Regions from separate parts of the Luteimonas sp. AC640a genome, predicted to be linked through region 3. Evidence: predicted binding sites of a transcription regulator. Region 3 holds the regulator's gene; each other region holds the start of a gene.
What was found. Region 3 encodes FliA, which starts transcription of late flagellar genes. Its sites were predicted from a motif close to TAAAGTTTNNCNNNCNNNGGCCGATAA; they were not measured.

Region 1: ACZ9YD_RS09950 (HD-GYP domain-containing protein) is a predicted target of FliA. The motif match lies at 1,029-1,055, and genes of this name have one in related genera.
Region 2: ACZ9YD_RS03765 (methyl-accepting chemotaxis protein) is a predicted target of FliA. The motif match lies at 890-916, and genes of this name have one in related genera.
Region 4: ACZ9YD_RS10950 (GGDEF domain-containing protein) is a predicted target of FliA. The motif match lies at 1,339-1,365, and genes of this name have one in related genera.

What each region holds. Positions count from the first base shown of each region.
Region 1 is NZ_CEEDOV010000010.1:184,159-186,344, reverse strand. Features, by position in the region: gene ACZ9YD_RS09950 (HD-GYP domain-containing protein) at 1-901, opposite strand, end outside; gene ACZ9YD_RS09945 (M15 family metallopeptidase) at 1,713-1,850, shown strand; gene ACZ9YD_RS09940 (LysM peptidoglycan-binding domain-containing protein) at 2,115-2,186, shown strand, end outside.
Region 2 is NZ_CEEDOV010000006.1:56,041-58,226, reverse strand. Features, by position in the region: gene ACZ9YD_RS03765 (methyl-accepting chemotaxis protein) at 1-819, opposite strand, end outside; gene thrA (bifunctional aspartate kinase/homoserine dehydrogenase I) at 1,254-2,186, shown strand, end outside.
Region 3 is NZ_CEEDOV010000007.1:561,308-563,493, forward strand. Features, by position in the region: gene ACZ9YD_RS06790 (protein phosphatase CheZ) at 1-131, opposite strand, end outside; gene ACZ9YD_RS06795 (chemotaxis response regulator CheY) at 128-520, opposite strand; gene ACZ9YD_RS06800 (RNA polymerase sigma factor FliA) at 584-1,339, opposite strand; gene ACZ9YD_RS06805 (P-loop NTPase) at 1,336-2,186, opposite strand, start outside; gene flhF (flagellar biosynthesis protein FlhF) at 2,180-2,186, opposite strand, start outside.
Region 4 is NZ_CEEDOV010000010.1:417,121-419,306, reverse strand. Features, by position in the region: gene ACZ9YD_RS10950 (GGDEF domain-containing protein) at 1-1,275, opposite strand, end outside; gene grxD (Grx4 family monothiol glutaredoxin) at 1,465-2,186, opposite strand, start outside.

The DNA of each region.
Region 1 (2,186 bases), on a different contig from region 3:
CCGCCGGACACCATCCGCGCTTGTAGGGACGATCCGAGGTGACCGCGTCGTAGACGTCGCAGATCGCGGCCATTCGCGCCATCTGCGAGATCCCCTCGCCCTCCAGCTGACGCGGATAACCGGTGCCGTCCATTTTCTCGTGATGATGCAGCGCGATGTCGAGCGCGGCGGCGTCGTCCACGCCGCTGTCCACCAGCAGGCGATGGCCTTGTTCGGGATGTCGGCGCATCACGTCGAACTCCGCCTCGGTCAGTCGCCCCGGCTTGTTGAGCACGTGCGGCGGCGACATCGCCTTGCCCATGTCATGCAGCAGGCCACCCTTCGCGGCCGCGTGCACCTCGTCCTCGGGCAGGCCCATGCCGCGTGCCAGCATGGTCATCAGGCCGGCGACCGCCATCGAATGCAGATAGGTGTAATCGTCGGCCGTCTTCAGTCGGGCCACGCTGATCAAGGCATGCGGATTGCGCAGCACCGAAGCACAGACCGCCGCCACCAGTGGCGTGGCCGCACCGGTATCGACGTTTCGTCCCAGACGCGCCTCGCCGAACATCGCCTCGACCAGCGCCCGGCCGTCCTGCAACAGCGCGCGCGCGCTTTTGACCTCGACCTCGAAGTTGCCGGTGTCGACCTGCGGTGTCGCCTCGCGCGGCGCGGACACAGGCGATGCGGCCTGCGTGGCCTCCGGTGCTGCCGCTGCCTGTGCCAGCGGCTCGGGCGACACATCGCTGCCCAGCGTGCAATCGATCACCAGCGTCTCGACACCGCTGGCGCAGATCTTCGCCACGGCGTCGGCATCGGCCAGGAACGACGTACGCCAGAACGGATGGTCGAGCCAGGAGCCGCACAGGCGCTGGACATGCATACCGGGCTTGAGCTGGTCGGATCGGATCGTACGGAGCATCGGGCGTCAGCCAGTCTGCGGGCGGGTCGTCTCCCGCTTGCAGTCCTTCCGGCAACACCCGCCAGCGCGCCAGGCGCTTTCAGACAGGCACCGCAACGAATGAGCTGAAAGCAAAGGACCAGTGTCCGTATCGGCGCGCGCGTGCCCAACTTGAGCGCGTCGCGCGCGGCGGGTCTCCCGCTTCAGCAGACCTTCGTTCTTCTTCGTTTGGGTGTGTGGAAGGGAGGCGCGAACATGCCTCGCTCTTCGTGACCCCGTTCTTGGTCGAGGCAGGGACTGTTCGCTCATAGATCGGACGCGCAGCTTCGATCGTCTCCCGTGTCCGAGCGGGTCAGTGGGACGGTACCGAGATGACGGATACGGGGCCGCGGGAAATCAGCATTCCAGCCTGCGCGCCGCGCCGCGCGCTGTGGTTGGCAGCCCTCGCTGCAAATCCAGAGGCACCAGCGCACCAGCGCCTCGCCCATCAACGGCGTGATCGCGCGCCGCGCCTCGGGCGCAAGCTGGCCAGGATGCGGGGCTGCCCGGCATCGAACCCCTCATCGACAACGGCGCCTGCGATCGTCGCTCTCGTATCCGCGTCGATCACGGACGCGCGAATGCCAACGTGGCGCACCACGTAGCGGGCAGCGAGTCGGTCAAGAGCAACAGGGCAAGCGGTGAAGCTGTAGCGCGCGCAAGGGCGGACATCGCACATTGATTCTTGCGTTGTCGATATCGTCGCCAACGCCAACGCCAACGCCAACGCCAACGCCAACGCCAACGTCGGCTGCAGCAACCGACCTTCGCCACCACTTTCGACGTCGTCGAAGTGCGCCCGAACCGCAGCATCAACGGTAGCTCCGACCCGGATGCCATCGGCCGCATCTGCACCGGTATGGGCCTGGAATGGGGCGGCAACTGGACGACTTTCGTTGACCGTCTGCATCTCCGCTCGATACCGGCCTGAGCACCGCGGACATGCGTGACCGGATCGCGCACGGCAACGTCGACGCGGAAGGGTTCGTCAACCTGCGTTGATGCGAAGTTCCAGACTGCGAAAACCGGACAGGACGCTGAGAAGCGCCCCGTGGTTGCGATTCGGGGAAGCACGATTTCAGTCGGCCAGGCGGGCAAAGCGGCGAACCGCCCACACCTAGGGCTTGCCCCGGGCTGACGCGGCGCCCCGGACGCGGTTTCATCTCTGCCAAATGCCCGAAGGACTGCGCCTCCCATGACCTACACCGTCAACAACGGCGAAACGCTCGCCAGCATTGCCGCCGCGCGCAATCTGCAGCTTCAGGAT
Region 2 (2,186 bases), on a different contig from region 3:
GTTGGTCTGCATCGACACCGCATCGATCACTGCGATGACTTCAGTCGCCCGCGTGACGCGACGCTCCACCTCGCAGATCGCGTCCGCCAGGACCGCCGCCGCCTCGCGACCGGCGCGCACGCTGGCATCCGCGCGCGCGGCTTCGGCGCGGACGGCCGACAATTCGTTGGCGGCGGCCTGTACACCGTCGAGCAGGCGACGGCTTGCAGCCATGACCTCGACGAGTGCATCGACCTGGGTCTGCGACTGCTGCACCAGGCGATCGTTGTCCGCGACCACCTCCGGCACCGCACCAGCGATATCAACCGACAGCGCCACCGCCTGTCGGATCGCCTCGGTCAGATTGCCGAAGCCAGCGGACAGGTGACACTCGGCCGCCAGTGCGCTGTCGCCCAGCTCCAGGTCCAGGTCCAGATCGCAGGCGGTCAGGCCGGCACCCACCCGGACCAGCAGACCGCGCGCGTCGTCCGCCGGTTCGGCGCTGGCCACCGACATCGACATCGACAGCGCAGGCGCACCTGCTTCCCGACGTGCCTGGTCGCGCAGCAGTGCTGCAGTCTCGGCGTGCGGCAGCGATACCAGCCAGCCCTCGCCTGCGCGCCGGTAACGCAGCCGACGCGCGGGGTCGCCGCCGGGTGCGATCCAGACACCCTCGGGCGCTTGAAGTGCGTCGCGTGGAACGCCCCAGGGTGCCGGCCAACCGGTATCCGGCCTGGCCCCCAGGCCGAGCAGATCCCGTGCCACGGCATTCGCCTCGTCAATGCGCCCGTGACTGGTCAGGCGCAACAGGCCAATGGGTGCGTCCGGCAAACCGTCCATGACGCATGAGGTCGCGACGTTCCCGCACTCCGACATGATGATCAATCCGTTGCGCTTCCGCCCCGCCTCGTTAGCGGCCGTAGGCCCGCCGAATTGAGGTCCAGCGCGATGCTCGGTGGCAGGACGTCCCATCGTTTCAGATCGAACTGTTGACACCGCACGAAGCCCCATGCTGTTCTGCGGCCATGACGCATCGCAACACGCACTCGCCCCGCAGCCTCGCTACCGGTCATGCCGGTGAGCAGCCACGTGCGACGACTCCTGCCTCCCTGACGATGACCATTACCACGACCACCATCCCCGGCACCGGTACCACCGGCCCCGGGATGTGGACGTGCGCCAGTTGATCTGACCGCCCGCTCCGCATCCCGACCCGGGGTGCGGACGCCTCGTCCCGACCCTGCCGGCTGCGGAGCTCCATGAGGAGTTCTCCGATGTCCGCTGTCGCGCCACTCGCTTCACCCGCCCCCTTGGCATCGCCCGCACTCGCCTGTCACGTGCACAAGTTCGGTGGCAGCAGCCTGGCCGATGCCGCACATATCGGCAGGCTCGCCGTCCTCGTGCCTGCCGACGCGCGCTTGCGGCCGGTCGTGGTCTCGGCGATGGCGGGCACCACCAATGCGCTGGTCGCACTCGGCGATGCGGCCGCTGCCGGCGAAGACTGGAAGCCGGGCTGGGAGGCACTGCGCCAGCGCCATCTCGACACGGCGGATGCGTTCGAATCCGAAGCGGGCGGTCCGCTGCACGTCGCGCTCGAGGCGGAGTTCTCTGCGCTGGCGCACGATCTGCAGGACCACGAATCCGGTGTCGATCCGCAATCGCGGGACGCGCGCCTCGCGCGCATCCACGGCTGCGGCGAGCAACTGGCCTCGCGGCTCGCACAAGCCGCACTTGGTCCGGACTGGCACCGGCTCGATGCGCGCGAGGTCCTGGTCGTCCACGCCGCCGAGATGGGCGCCGTTGTCGACTGGGATGCCAGCCGCGCCCGACTCGCGACGTGGCGTCTTGCGCACGGCGCACGAGATGTCGTGATCACCGGCTTCGTTGCGCGCGATGCCGACGGCCGCGACACGACGCTGGGTCGCAACGGCAGCGACTACTCCGCGGCGATCTTCGCCAACCTCTTCGATGCCGACGCGCTGACGATCTGGACCGATGTCGACGGTGTGCTGTCCGCTGATCCGAGGCTCGTGCCCGACGCTGTCTGCCTCGAGTCGATGTCGTATGCGGAGGCCTGCGAACTCGCCTACTTCGGCGCCACGGTGCTGCACCCGCAGACGCTGGCGCCGGTGCAGTCGCGCGGCACGCCGGTGCGCATCCGCAACAGCCGCAACCCGGCCGCACCCGGCACCCTGATCGCGCTGAAC
Region 3 (2,186 bases):
CTGCGCGCACGCGCATTCGCCAATGCGTCGACCTGTTGGCGCCAACCTTCCTCGTCGCCGCGCTCCAGTGCTTCCAGCGCGTCGTGCAGCATGTTCGCCAGTCGGGCGCGTTCGTTGTCGGGCGTGGTCATGCCGCGTTCCCGAGGCGCTCGAAGATCTTGCCGAGCTTTTCTTCCAGCGTCTGCGCGGTGAAGGGTTTGATGATGTAGCCGTTCACGCCGTTCTGGGCAGCTTCGATGATCTGCTCGCGCTTGGCTTCGGCGGTCACCATCAGCACCGGCAACGGGCGGAACTTGGGATCGGCGCGGATCGCGCACAGCAACTCGATGCCGGTCATGCCCGGCATGTTCCAGTCGGTGATGACCAGCTCCACCGCGTCCTGGCGCAGCACGGACAGCGCGCTGTGGCCGTCTTCCGCCTCGACCGTATTGTTGAAGCCGAGATCGGACAGCAGGTTCTTGACGATCCGGCGCATCGTCGAGAAATCGTCGACGATCAGGATGCGGATGTTCTTGTTCAAAACGTGTTCCTCAAAAAGAGCGTGCAACAGTGTGGGATGGGATGCGCCGCCGCATCCCGATCGTCAGTCGTCGAGGCCGAAGCCCGTATCGGCGAGCTGGAAGGCGGTGAGACGGCCGCGCAGGCGGATCACCGCCTGCCCGTGGATCTGGCAGACGCGGGACTCGCTGACGCCGAGCACGGCACCGATCTCTTTCAGGTTGAGCTCCTGCTCGTAGTACAGCGACAGCACCAGTTGCTCACGCTCTGGCAGGTGGCCGATCGCCTTGGCGAGCTCACGGCCGAATTCACCGCGCACCAGCGCTTCCTGTGGCGTGGGCCCGCCGCCCCGGCTGACCGGCTCCACCTCGCCGTGATCTTCGACGTGCGAATCCAGGCTGAGTACCTGCCCGCGCGCAGCGTCCTCCAGCAGGCGCTGGTACTCGCCCAGGGGAAGTTCGAGCTTGGCAGCGACTTCCTGCGCGCTGGCCGCGCGTCCGCTGCTCTGTTCGATCTCTCGGATCGCCGCCGCAGCTTCACGTGCGCGCCGGTGCACGGAGCGGGGGACCCAGTCGCCACGGCGGATTTCGTCGATCATCGAGCCACGGATGCGGATCGACGCGTAGGTCTCGAACGAGGCGCCCTGGTCGGCGTCGTAGCTGCGCGAGGCTTCGAGCAGGCCGATCATGCCGGCCTGCACGAGGTCGTCGATCTCCACACTGGCCGGCAGGCGCGCTGCGAGGTGATGGGCGATACGGCGAACCAGTTCGGCATGCTGGACCAGCGGGTCGACCGCGGCCGTGCGTTGCACCGCCTGGTACTGGCGGGCGGCGAGGTTCATGCGGTCACTCCCTGGCGCAGCATGCGCTCGACAAAGAACTCGACATGCCCGCGCGGCGCGGTCGGCGCCTGCCAGCGCGAGATGCGGCGGGCGATCTCGACCAGCGCACGCGCCGATGGGCTGCCCGGATAGGCCAGCACCACAGCCTGCTGGCGCTGCACTGCCATGCGCAGCCAGTCGCACTGCGGCACCGCGCCGAGGTAGTTCAGCGACACGCCGCCGATGAAGCGTTCGCAGACGCGCGAGAGCTTGTCGTGCAGGTTGCGGCCTTCCTGCGGGCTGCGGACCATGTTGGCGACGACCTGCACCCGGTCGACGCCACGCTCGCGCGCCAGCACCTTGATCAATGCGTACGCGTCGGTGATCGAGGCCGGTTCGTCGCAGACCACGACCAAGGCGTCGTGCGCGGCCTGGCAGAAAGTCAGCACCGAATCGGTGATGCCGGCTGCGGTGTCCACCACCAGCAGGTCGAGATCACGCTGCAGGTCGTTGAAGACGTTGACCAGGCCCGCGTGTTCGGCGGGACGCAGTTCGGCCATATGCCGGCGACCCGATGCGGCGGGCACGACCAGCACACCGCCCGGACCTTCGAGGATCACATCGTCGAGTTCGCAGCGTCCGGCGACCAGGTCGGCCAGCGTGCGCTGCGGCGACAGGCCCAGCAGCACGTCGACGTTGGCCAGGCCCAGATCGGCGTCCAGCAGCAACGTGCGCTGGCCCATGCCCGAAAGCGCCACCGACAGGTTGGCCGAGATGTTGGTCTTGCCCACACCACCCTTGCCACCGGTGACGGCGAGGGTGCGGACAGGCTGGAATGGAATGGTGGACATCGGCAGGCGCTCAGGCG
Region 4 (2,186 bases), on a different contig from region 3:
GATCACGAATTCCTCGCCGCCGAAACGGCCGACGACATCGTTGTCGCGCAGCGTCAACTTGGTCACGTCGGCGAAGTGGCGCAGCGCCGCGTCGCCGCCCAGATGGCCGTGCACTGCATTGAGGCGGCGGAAATCGTCGAGGTCGGCCAGCGCCATGCACAAGGGGCGGTCTTCGCGCATGCGCGCAGCCTCCCGCTCGAAGGCCTCGTCAAAACCGCGGCGGTTGAGGCAGCCGGTGAGCTCGTCCTCGCGCGCCAGGCCCGAGGCGTCGCTGAGTTTCTGTTCCAGCTGGTGGATGCGCCGCTCGCTTTCTTCCAGTTCGCGGCGCGCGGCCACCAGATCGTCACGCGCGCGGATCGCGCGGGCCTGGATACGTCCGGTGTCGTCGAGCACCGCGTCCAGCACGCCGTTGAATTCGGCGATGCTGCGCGACTCGCGGATCCGGCTTGCATGTCCGGCCAAACGGTCCTGGAACTCGCCGGTGTGCGTGGCCATGCTGTCGAGGCGTTCGACGAACGTGCCCATCATCGAGCGCATCGCCGTCCGCGACTCGTCGATGCCCGCCTTGAGCAAGGTCTGCCGGTACAGGACTTCGCGCAGGTTGGCGCGCGCTTCCTGCATGGTCGTTTTGTCCATCGGCCCGGCCAGCAGGCTGCGGATCTGGGCAACCTGGCCGTGCAGCCAGCTCTTCTCCTCCAGCAGCTCGCCGACATTCTCCAGCAGCAGGTCGAACAGGCCGATCAGCAGCGAGAGCTGTTCTTCGGTGTCCTGGGTGTGCACGCCGACCCGGTGGCACAGATCGGTCAGTCGTCGTGCGAGCCCCGTGAGGTCCTGGCCAGGCGTCCAGTTGCGGAATCCGGTGGCCAGTGAGAGCGCCTCGTCCGACAGCGCCGGATCGTTGCGCAGCAGTGCCGCAAGCGCCGCGCCCAGAGTGTGGCGCAGCAGGTCGCGCAGACGTTCGATTTCCGCGCCGCCCGGTGGCGGCGTCTCCAGTTCGACGTGACGGACGTACTTGTCGATCAGCTGGCGCATCGCGCGCCCGTAGGTCAGCCAATCGCCTGACTTGGATGCCGCCTGCAGATAGCGGCCCAGGTCGCCCAGCTCGTCATGCAGGCCAGCCATGCCATCGGCGAACGCGACCAGCAGGCGCTGTGGTTCATCGACGCCCGCGAACAGCGCCACCAGTGCCTCGGCGCCGATCGCACTGCCAGCATCACGCGCCCGCCCACGGAATGGGGGTTCGGCGGCGACGTTGGCGTCGGTCGGCTTGGGCATGGCACTCACGGCGTGAAGGCGATGGTCCGCGCGTGCGCGTCATCTCCCGGAATCGGTCATCCGCTATCGGCCGATCCACGCGCGACTTGAGCGCGCCGACGTGTAACGGGCAGCGCCGGACGCCCGACCTGCGACCCTTCACGGACAGTCGGGACGCGGCCACCCGGAACGGGTGACCGCATCGGGGACTCAGTACTTCGGCACGCCGCCGTCCACGCTATCGCTCCAGGCATCGATGCCGCCGGCGACGTTGTAGATGTGGGTGAACCCCTGGTTGCGGAAATGCTCGGCGGCCTGCTGGCTGCGGCCACCGTGGTGGCACAGGAACGCCAGCGGCGTGTCCTTGGGCAACTCTTGCAGGCGGGTGATCGCGTCGCCGTCGAGCACTTCGAACGGACGCGCGACGCTGGCGGTCGCGCGCTCGTCCGGCGGGCGCACGTCGACGAGGGTCAGCGTGCCGGCGGCGAGGCGGTCGTTGGCGTCGGCCGGGCTGATGTCCTGCACCGGCTTCGGCGCGTTCGGGTTGTCGATGACCAGACCGCGGCCGCGAATGTCGTCGGCGAAGTCGATCGTCATGCCCTCGGCGCGGCGTGCGCCGGCGAGGTCGAACTGCACGTCGATGCCGTCGGCCTGGGCGATGATCGCCGAGGCGCTGCGCGGTGCGAGCTGCAGGCGGGTGCGGAAGTTGCCGTCGATGTCGACCTGCAGCACGTAGTCGCCGCCGGCGTCGCCGACCGCCTTGGCGATCATCTCGCGCGCGGCCGGGGTGATCGAGATCGACGGCGGTGTGCGATCCGGCGGGGCGACGCCGAACAGGCCGTGCAGTTCACCGCTGCCGACCATCTGCTCGATGATGTCGCTGCCGCCGACGAGTTCTCCGTCGACATAAAGCTGCGGGATCGTCGGCCAGT